2 regions of the Deinococcus fonticola genome follow, and region 1 is predicted to be linked to the other one. Evidence: riboswitches for the same ligand, from Rfam matches in the RefSeq annotation. Region 1 holds a riboswitch; the other holds the start of a gene.
The links. A riboswitch is a leader RNA that binds a small molecule or an ion and turns the genes downstream of it on or off. The one in region 1 is predicted to bind thiamine pyrophosphate.
Positions count from the first base shown of each region.

Region 2: another riboswitch for thiamine pyrophosphate. It lies ahead of thiC (phosphomethylpyrimidine synthase ThiC); the one in region 1 lies ahead of E5Z01_RS04480 (thiamine ABC transporter substrate-binding protein).

Region 1 is NZ_SMMH01000005.1:49,740-54,950, forward strand. Features, by position in the region: gene E5Z01_RS04475 (c-type cytochrome) at 1-253, opposite strand, end outside; gene E5Z01_RS04480 (thiamine ABC transporter substrate-binding protein) at 557-1,615, opposite strand; TPP riboswitch at 1,663-1,763, opposite strand; gene E5Z01_RS04485 (CynX/NimT family MFS transporter) at 2,086-3,252, shown strand; gene E5Z01_RS04490 ((4Fe-4S)-binding protein) at 3,323-3,784, shown strand; gene E5Z01_RS04495 (GNAT family N-acetyltransferase) at 3,794-4,096, shown strand; gene E5Z01_RS04505 (NUDIX domain-containing protein) at 4,273-4,707, shown strand; gene E5Z01_RS04510 (hypothetical protein) at 4,756-5,211, opposite strand, start outside.
Region 2 is NZ_SMMH01000002.1:68,154-73,364, reverse strand. Features, by position in the region: gene thiC (phosphomethylpyrimidine synthase ThiC) at 1-1,285, opposite strand, end outside; TPP riboswitch at 1,498-1,611, opposite strand; gene E5Z01_RS01690 (hypothetical protein) at 1,732-2,433, opposite strand; gene rpoB (DNA-directed RNA polymerase subunit beta) at 2,697-5,211, shown strand, end outside.

The sequences.
Region 1 (5,211 bases):
GGCAAGCGCCCTCGTGCAGGGCCTTGCCCCGCGCCGCGTCAGGAGGCCCGAACTTCAACGCGAGCGGATTGCCACCCGCTGCCGGTGCCGTGGGTGGCGGCGCGGCAGACGGGCTGCCCTGTGCTTGCATGGTGGACGCCTGCATGCTGGAGTGCCCCTGCATGGTGGCCGGGCCACTCATATACATGCAGGCACTCAGGAGCAGAGGAAGGGGAAACAGGGCCAGCCACTGGACACGTTGACGGGTGGGCATACGAACCTCCACAGGACGAGAAGGACGGGCACGCAGGTGAGGCGGGACTTCTCTCCCAGCTTAATAGGAAAAGAAGTTACTTTCTGGATCAGGTTCAAGTGGACATTCGATGCAGCGGCTCCTGAGCCAGGCCCTTCTGTCTCCTTCATCAGCACGGTGTAACAAGCTCCACCACCAAGGTGTACGTCGCCCCCCTTTCAGAAGCTCCGGAAGGCAAGGAGCTGGATTGGTCGGAGCACGTCACAGCCGGACAGCAGACGAAAAGATGAGGCAGGAGAACTGCCCCATCTTCTTCACTTCGGTTCAGCGGGCGCGCAGGACGTGACTTACCCAGGCGTCGACCAGGCGCTGCGGGTTGCTCGTCAGGCCCGGCTTCACCTCGGAGAGTCTGGGTTCGTCGGCGAACTTGAACACCGGGTCGAGTTTCGTGCCCTTCACCGCTGGGTAAATCCACATGCGGGTGGGAATGTCGGCCTGCACGGCGCTGCCGAGCATGAAATCCACGAACTTGCGGGCCAGGGCGGGCTGCCTGGCGCCCCGCAGGATGCCCACGCCTTCCAGTTGCAGCCAGGTGCTGCCGGGCAGGAACAGGTTGGCGGTGGGAGCCTGCGCCGGCAGTTTCGCGGGGTTGTAGCCGTCGGCGTAGAACACCTCGGCGGCGGGGCTGCTGGCGTAACTCAGGACGATGGGGTACTTGCCGCCGTTTCTGCTGAAGTCCTTGTAATAGGCGTCACTCCAGCCGCGCGTGACCTTCATGCCGTTCGCCCGCGCCTCGCGCCACCACGACCAGGCGCCAGCCTCTCCGTAGTGATTGACGGTCGCCAGCAGGAACGCCAGACCGGGACTGCTGGTGGCGGGGCTCTGCACCACCGTCAGTTTCGCGTACTCGGGTTTCTTCAGGTCATCCAGCGTTTTCGGCAGGGGCAGGCCCGTTTTGGCCAGGGCCGCCCGGTCGTAATTCAGGGCCACGAAGCCGTAATCCACGGTGTTCAGCGCCCCCGCCTCGTCCAGACGGTAGGCGGCCGGCACTTTGCTCAGGTTCGGAGACTGGTACGCGGTGAGCAGGTTCATCTGCTTCGCCCGGCCCAGCAGGCTGTTGTCCAGCCCGTACACCACGTCGGCCAGCGGAGCGCGGCGCGTCAGCACCAGGCGGTTCAGGAGTTCCCCGGCATCGCCGCCCTTCACGAAGCGCACCTTCGCGTTGTTCGCCTTCTCAAACTGCGCCACCAGTTTCTTGTCCACGTCGAAACTGTCGTGGGTGATCACCGTCAGGGTCGTCTGAGCATTCGTCGTCTGGGCATTTGTCGTCTGGGCACTTGCCACGCCCAGCATCAGCAGGGCCGAAAACAGCAGTTTACGCATAAAAAATCCCCCTCGCGTCACGAGAGGAAAGAGGTGTGGGCACTCGTTTTACAGCCCGGTCACGCTCCCTCCGCCGGAATAACCCGGTTCAGGTTCCTTGGGTATGGTCTCAGCCCCCTTGTTGCAGAAGGCACCCCAGGTGACGCAATGGGAAGGATACCAGAGGGTGTCAGCGTGTGTCCGGCTGGGCTGACAATTCAGGGGCGGAGGCCAGGACGGTCGTGGCGCAGCCGCTCGCTCCCATCAGGGCTGGAGGCGACCCGACCAGACCGTCCCGGGCCTTTGACACCGCCAGAATTCGACGGTGCTCAAGCTGGCGGTCAGGGGGAACGTCCTCCCCGGCCCGTGGCAAGGCCCTGAAGTTCACCTGCGCTGTTCGGCCCAGCAGAACGCTGAATTTAGATAACCCACGTCTGGGCGCGTGAAATCGCTTACCCTGAGCGTATGTCGATTTGTAGCTGGGCGAGGTGGTGACGCCCCGCAACCGCGCCACTCCCCTGCTGCTGATCACGGGCGTGCTGCTGGTGGCGCTTAACCTGCGTCCGGTGATCGCGGCGTTCGAGCCGCTGCTGGCGCAGATTCAGACCGAGCTGGGCGTGAACGCGGCGACGGTCAGTCTGTTGATGTCCGTTCCGCTGCTGTGCTGGGGCGCCTTCGCGCTGCTGGCCCCGCTGTTCGTGCGTTCGCGCAGTGCCGAGGCGGTCATCCTGGGGTGCCTGGCAGTCATTGGTACCGGCGCCCTGCTGCGAACCGGGCCGAGTTTCGCGTGGATTCTGGTGGGCACGGTGCTGGTCGGGTCGGGCATTGCAGTGGTGAACGTGCTGCTGCCCAGCCTGCTGCGCCGCGATTTTCCGGAACGGCTGGGGCTGATGACGGGCCTGTACACCACGGCGGTGGTGGGCGGGGCGGCCATCGCGTCGGCGGCCTCGGTGCCGCTGCGAAACGCCTTTCAGGGATCGTGGCGGGCGGCGCTGGGGTTCTGGGTGCTGCTGGCCGTGCTGGGCGCGGCGGCGTGGTGGCCCGCGGTACGCGGTCGCCCGGAGCGGTCGGGCTTACAAACCGCTGCGGGCGTCAGCATCTGGCACAACCCGGCCACCCTGCCGGTCACGGCGTTCATGGGCGCGCAGAGCATGGTGTTCTTCATCTGGATGACCTGGTTGCCCCGCCTGCTGGTCGATCAGGGCCTCAGCAGCACCCAGGCCGGGTTGCTGCTATCGGTGGGCAACATCGTGCAGTTGCCGTTCAGCCTGTACGTGCCGATTCTGGCGTCCAGGTTGCCCAGCGTGCGCCCGCTGGTCGTGGCCCTGAGCGCCTGCGTGGCGGCCGGCTTGCTGGGCCTGCTGCTCGCGCCGGGTGCTCCCCCGCTGGTGTGGGCCTTGCTGCTGGGCATCGGCTCGGGCAGCGCCTTTCCGCTGGCGCTGTACCTGATCGCGCACCGTGCCAGGAGCGCCGCCGAAGCCCCCAACCTGTCCGCGGTGGCGCAGGGCTGCGGTTACCTGTTCGCGGCCACGGGCCCCGTGCTGTTCGGCGCGGTTCACGACCTCACCCACGGCTGGCACGCCCCCCTGCTGCTGCACCTGGCCCTGACCGCCCTGATGCTGGTCACGGGCCTGTGGGCCAGCCGGGAATTCACCTGAGGTTGATGCCTCCCCGAGGCCTTCCATTTTGTGTGGCATGACCGGGTTTATATGGGGTTTACACTACGGCATGACTGACCCGAAGTCACACTGGGGCAAGGCGTACACGGACGACGACATCACCGTCTACTACGACGCTGGGCGCTGCATTCACTTTGCCGCGTGTGTGCGTGGTCTGCCGCAAGTGTTCAACCCGAAGGCAAAACCGTGGATCAGGGCGGACGCTGCGCCAGCCGAGCAGATTGCCGGGGTGGTGCGCCGTTGCCCCACGGGCGCCCTGCATTACGAATTGAAGAACGGCCCCGCCGAGTCACCCGAACCCACCAGCGTGGAGGCGCGCGAGAACGGCCCGCTGTTCCTGCGGGGTGACCTGACCATTGCCGCACCTGACTCAGCCACGCCCGGCGGTGAGGTCAAGGACACCCGCGCGGCCCTGTGCCGTTGCGGCGGCAGCAGCAACAAGCCTTTCTGTGATGGCACGCACCGCAACGGCTTCCAGGCCGAAGGCGGCCAGAAACTCAACACTGCGTGAGGAGCAAGCATGACTGAACTCAGGAAAAACGACGAGAAAAGCCGTTACGAAATCCTGCAAGGCGGGCAGGTGGTGGGTTTTGCGGAATTCCGCCCTGTCGGCGACGCGGTCATGCTGCCGCACACCGAAATCGAGCAAGGCCACGAAGGGGAAGGCCTGGGCAGTCAACTGGCGAAATTCGCCCTGGATAACGTGAAGACCGAGGGCAAGCGGGTGATTCCCATGTGCCCTTTCATTGCCGGGTACATTCGCAGGCACCCGGAGTACACGGAACTGGTTCACCCACAGCAACGCGGCGTGTTCAAGCTCTGAAAGCCTGAGCGTCCCGGTTTTCTTTTGTGCTCCTGGCGTTTAGAGCAGTTCTGCGAATTATGCGCTCTGAGGAAGGACACCCCAGAGCGCTCCATTCTCGGTTCTGCTCGTCTGAATTGACTCGATTTGCTCGGCCAAAAGCACTGCGTTCTTTTGTCAAATGCTCTAATAAGCGCATGGCTGTGGATTTAATCGTCTGGGTCATCGTTCAGGATGGGGCAGGTCGCATTCTGCTGGGGCGACGTGAGAGTACGCGCTTTGCCAGCGGGTGGTGGAACCTGCCGGGCGGCGCGGTGGAAACCCGGGAGAAAGTGGCCGACGCGGCGGCGCGTGAACTGCGCGAGGAGACAGGGCTACATGTGAACCCTGCCGATTTGCGGCATATCGGCGTGAACAGGTACGACGTGGAGGGGCTGCACGGCCGCGCCGAGGGGGTGAATTTCTTCTTCCTGGTGCGAGAATGGGACGGTGAGCCGCAGCCACTGGAGAACACCTCGGAGCTGGGCTGGTTCGACCCGGAGAACATTCCCGCAGACGCCCTGCCGTGGCTACCGCAAGCCCTGAAAAACCACCTGCTCGACGCTCAATTCTTCGTCGAGCAGGTGGATTGATTTCCGGGCGTCATGCCCCAGCTTTTTTCCCCAACGACTCCTTCCCACTCACTTCAGCAGCGGCACGTAATCGGGCACGAAATTCCCGCCCTGGGCCTCGGTTTTCTCCTCGTCGATGAGGGTGGGCGTGGTGCCGATGCCGTAGGTGAAGTTGGGGGCGTGGGTGTCCACCGGGCGGTCGGTGATGACCTCGCCAATTTGGTAGGGCGTGCCGTTCTGGTGCGGGTAAGCCGTTTCGGGCGTGCGGAAGTAACGCAGGGTGAAGGGCGTCTCGGGAAACACGTCCTTGCCGAAGTCGTAGCGCTGCGTGGCGACCACCTGACGGTAACGGCGTGCGCCTTCCAGTGCGGCCTGGCGGGTCGGCAGGAACAGTTCGGGGCGAATGGTCTTGCCTTGCAGGTACTCGCCTTTTGCCGTGAACTCGCGCATCAGTCTCTGGCGCAGTTCCTGGGCGGCCTTGACGCCCTGCGGGTTGTTTTTGCTCACTTCCGTGCGCAGGTCGGG
Region 2 (5,211 bases), on a different contig from region 1:
CGTCGAGCTGGCGGGTCATGTTCTCGCGGATGAGCTGCATGGGCACGTGCCCCGGCCCCTCGATCATGGTCTGCACGCCGTGCTCCCACGCGACCGTGGTGAGTTCGCCCAGGGTGTCCAGTTCCGCGAACTGCGCGGCGTCGTTGGCGTCCTCGATGCTGCCGGGGCGCAGGCCGTCCCCGAGGCTGAAGGTGATGTCGTACGCGGCCATGATCTCGCAGATCTCGCGGAAGTGCGTGTACAGGAAGTTCTCCCGGTGGTGCGCCAGGCACCATTTCGCCAGGATGCTGCCGCCGCGCGACACGATCCCGGTGCGGCGGCGGGCGGTCAGCGGAACGTGGGCGAGGCGCACCCCGGCGTGAATGGTGAAGTAGTCCACGCCCTGCTCGGCCTGCTCGATCAGCGTGTCGCGGTACAGGTCCCAGGTAAGCTCCTCGGGCTTCCCACCGACCTTCTCCAGCGCCTGGTAGATGGGCACGGTGCCGATGGGCACGGGGCTGTTGCGCAGGATCCACTCGCGGGTCTGGTGAATGAAGCGGCCCGTGGAGAGATCCATGACGGTGTCCGCGCCCCAGCGGGCGGCCCAGACCATCTTCTCGACCTCCTCCTCGATGCTGCTGGTCACGATGCTGGTGCCGAGGTTCGCGTTGACCTTCACGCGAAAGTTCCGGCCGATGACCGTGGGTTCGAGTTCCGGGTGGTTCACGTTCGCGGGAATCACGGCCCGGCCGCGGGCGACCTCCGCGCGCACGAATTCTGGGGTGATCTCGCGGGGGATGACCGCGCCGAAGGCCTCGCCGGGATGCTGCTGCGTCAGGTCGAAGCTGGCGTGCTGGCGCAGGGTCTCGCGCAGGGCCACGAATTCCATCTCGGGCGTGATCTCGCCCGCGCGGGCACGCTGCATCTGCGTGAATGCCTGCCCCGATCTGGCACGGCGGGGGGCGGGCACCGCCGGGAACGGCAGCGGGCCGTCCAGGTCGGCCTGGGCCGCGAAGCGGGGCGTGACCTCCAGGCGCGGGTCGTGCGCCAGCCAGGGCCGGGCGACGCTCAGGCCGCGTTCCAGGTCGATCTGCACGGTAGGGTCGGTGTACGGGCCGCTGGTGTCCGGCACGAGCAGGTCCGGGTTCGGGGTGCTGCGGGTCACGCCGCTCCACGCCTCGACCGTCGGCGTCTGGCGGATGGCGCGCACGGGCACGCGCACATCAGGATGAAGTTCTCCGGTCAGGAAGCGTTTCTCGCTGCCGGGAAAGGGCGTGGTGGACAGGATCTCGGGGTTCAGGGACATAGGGGGCCTCCAGGGGCACAACAGGCAGAGAAGCAAGGACACGGGCCGCAGCTCAAACGGCACGCCGGAAGTAGATTCAACGTCGGTTCAGATCAAAAAACATCGAGGGAGTGGCCTTTTCCCGGCTGCACCCGCTTCGCTTGTTCATTCAATAAAAAAGCCCTCCCCCTGAAAACATTCCGGAGGAGGGCGGCCCATGCAGGCATGCAGGAAGTCCGCTCACGTCAATCTTCCTCCGCTGGTGTTACCCAGTTCAGGTTCTAGGGTTAGGCCCGCTGGCCCTCTCAGCCCTCCGCACTGCGCGGAAAGCACCCCTGTTGACGTGACCGCAGTGTGCCACCCGAAAGCAAGCGGGTCAAGCGAAAGCCTGGACGCCGCAGCAAGTCAGGCAACCCGCAGGAATCACCCGCTGGAAAAAATAGAAGTCAGCGGGCGCAGCGTGGGGGCTACTTTGTCACGGAGACGGCGTCACTGAGCGGTCTCGCGTCCGGTGTCACCCAGTCGAAGCGCGTCATGAAGTACCCGCAGCTGTCCTGCCGCATGACGTAAACATAACGCTGCGTGAATTTCGGTTGCCCGAAGGCCTCCCACCCGCCGTGCGCTGCGCCGCAGCTGGGGCGACTGGGCTGGTCGAAGTGAATGGGGTCAACCCTGATCTCCGGTGTCAACGTCACACGCTGAAAGGACAGGCCGGCATCGTCCTCGGGACGAATCACGTCCTCCTGCGTGAACAGGGCCAGGTGACCAGACGGGCGGCTGATGATGAACGAGCCCCAGATCCAGACAGGTGGGTTCAGCTTCGGTGAGATCAGGGCGGTCGAGGACGAGATCATGGTTCCGGCCCCATTACTGTTGGTGTCGATCACCAGCACGCCATCCAGCAATTGAATGCCGAAAATGATGCTCACCTTCTTTTCCTGCCAGCGCAGCTTTCCGGCCTGCGTATGGGCGCTGAGAATGATGTCGTAACGAGGGGAATCACCTACCACCCGCACTGTTCCCGCCGGGACTTGCCAGCGGCAATCGACGGATTTTGCCGGACTGCTGTTGAGCGGGCAATTGAGAGAGGAGGTCACGTGCGGCCCCCCCTTTGCCTGCGCCAGGCCAAGCGTCATCAGCGCAGTCAGCAGCCATTGCCTCAGGTTCATGTCCTGAATTTAAGGGCCCCTTGTCACCAGGGCATCCGGCTTTAGCATGAGGATCAAGGCGAAGGTGTACCCAGGGCGCTTGCTTATTTGACCGTTTTTACATCAGCGCGTATACTGAAGTTTGGCTGACCATGATGGGTCATGCAGGAGTTCATTGATTAACGGATTCCACAAGTAGTTTTTTTGGTGTGGGACGCGGAAAGGTTTGCCGCGTGCCTGTTTTTGCCGTTTCCTGGCGGTGTTCTTTTTTCTCAGAGGTGTGCATGACGCAGAAAACTCCCCCCCGTATCGAGCGATTCGGCGAAATCAAGGAAGTCATCAATCTTCCAGAGCTGACGGAAGTGCAGGTGAACTCCTTCCGGGCGTTCCTTCAGGCCGACCGGGCCCCGGATCAGCGGGACAATGTCGGTCTGGAAAGTGCCTTCCGTGAAGTGTTTCCCATCGACGAGACCGAAAAAGGCCGCAGCACGGGCCTGGTGCTGGACTACCTGGAGTACCGCCTGGGCGAGCCGCCCTACAGCCCCGAGGAGTGCCGCGAGAAGGACCTGACCTACCAGGCGCCGATGTACGCCAAACTGCAACTGATTCATAAGGACAGCGGCCTGATCAAGGAAGACCAGGTGTTCTTGGGCGACCTGCCGCTGATGACCGAGGACGGCAGCTTCGTGATCAACGGGGCCGACCGCGTGGTGATCTCGCAGATTCACCGCAGCCCCGGCGTGTACTTCACCAGCTCCTACAAGGGCATCAAGAAGCTGTACACCGCCGCGATTATCCCGATGCCCAAGCGCGGTCCCTGGATCGAACTGGAGTTCGCGGGCGGCATCCTGGAAATGAAGGTCAACAAGCGCAAGTTCCCGGTGGCGATGCTGCTGCGCGTGCTGGGTTACGACGACGCCAGCCTGCGCGCGCTGTTCACCGAGTTCGAGCCCGAAGGCGCCGAGCTGCCCGAGGACAAGAGCGCGGGCATGGGCGCCGACGAGGCCCTGCTGCGCCTGTTCACGGTGCTGCGCCCCGGCGACCCCCCGAAGCGTGACAAGGCCATTCAGTACCTGTACGGCCTGCTGGCCGACCCGCGCCGCTACGATCTGGGCGAGCCGGGCCGCTTCAAGATGAACCGCAAGCTGGGCGTTGAGTCAGATGCCAGGACATTACTAACCTATATCAATGGGCGCTTTTACGACGAAGGCTTAATTACAACAATCAGATATCTTTTAGGTCTTACCAACCAAGATGCATCTTATGGGGCTAAGGTTGACAGCGCAATCAGTGCATCCTTTGATTTTTGGATTACGCGAGAAGTTCTTTCCTCAGAGAAGTCCATTGCAAATCTGATTAGTGATTTACAGGCTGCCGTCAAAGGCGGCGAATCAGCTAGAACGACCGATGATGCCTTAAGAAAATACATAGCCTCAAATAATATTAAGGAAAAGCTAGAAAAGGCGTTTGATAGCTGGTACGAAGGCTTCGTCAAGACCCTTAGTGATGGGGGTCAGGCAACAATGTCTAAATCGGAATTTCAAAGCAACAGACAAATCTATAAAGAACGTGTTGTAAATAGCGTGTACCGACTTTTGGACAATGTCGCCGCTGTTGGTTCTGACAATCAATTTAATGAGGACGACATCGACCACCTCGGCAACCGCCGCGTGCGCACCGTGGGCGAACTGCTGGCCGACCAGCTGCGCGTGGGCATGGGCCGCATGGCGCGTGGTGTGCGTGAGCGCATGCTGCTGGGCAACCCCGACGCCGCGACCCCCACCAAACTGGTGAACAACCGCCCGATCGTGGCGGCCATGCGTGAGTTCTTCGGACGCTCGCAGCTCTCGCAGTTCAAGGATCAGACCAACCCACTGTCGGATCTGCGCCATAAACGCCGTATCTCCGCGCTGGGGCCGGGCGGCCTGACCCGTGAACGCGCCGGTTTCGACGTGCGCGACGTGCACCGTACCCACTACGGGCGCATCTGCCCCATCGAGACGCCGGAAGGCGCGAACATCGGTCTGATTTCCTCGCTGGCCAGTTACTCCAAGGTGAACGACCTGGGCTTCATCATGGCGCCGTACCGCAAGGTGGAAAATGGCGTGGTCTCCGAGAACGTCGAGTACATGACGGCCGATATCGAAGACCGTTACACCATCGCCCAGGCCAACAGCCCGCTGAACGACGACAACACTTTCGGTGAGGAGCGCGTCCTGGCCCGCCGCAAGGGTGACCCGCTGCTGTACCACCCGGAAGAAGTCGAGTACATGGACGTCAGCCCGAAGCAGATCGTCTCGATCAACACTTCTCTGATTCCGTTCCTGGAGCACGACGACGCCAACCGCGCGCTGATGGGATCGAACATGCAGTCGCAGGCCGTGCCGCTGGTGCGCGCCGACAGCCCCGCCGTGGGCACCGGCGTCGAGCGCCGCGTGGTGACCGACTCCGGCACCAGCGTGGTCAGCGACGTGAATGGCCGCGTGACGTACGTGGACGCCCGCGCCATCCAGATCACCCTGACCGAGGACGCGCCCGACGTGAACCTGAACAAGGGCAACGTCCGCACCTTCGAGCTGGTGCGCTTCACCCGCAGCAACCAGGGCACCAACCTCGACCAGCACCCGATCGTCAAGACCGGGGATGAAGTCAAGGCCGGTCAGGTCATCGCCGACGGCCCTGCCAGCGACTTTGGCCGCCTGGCGCTGGGGCACAACATCACCATCGCCATCATGCCCTTCGACGGCTTCAACTTCGAGGACGCCATCTGCATCAACGAGGGCCTGGTGCGCCAGGACT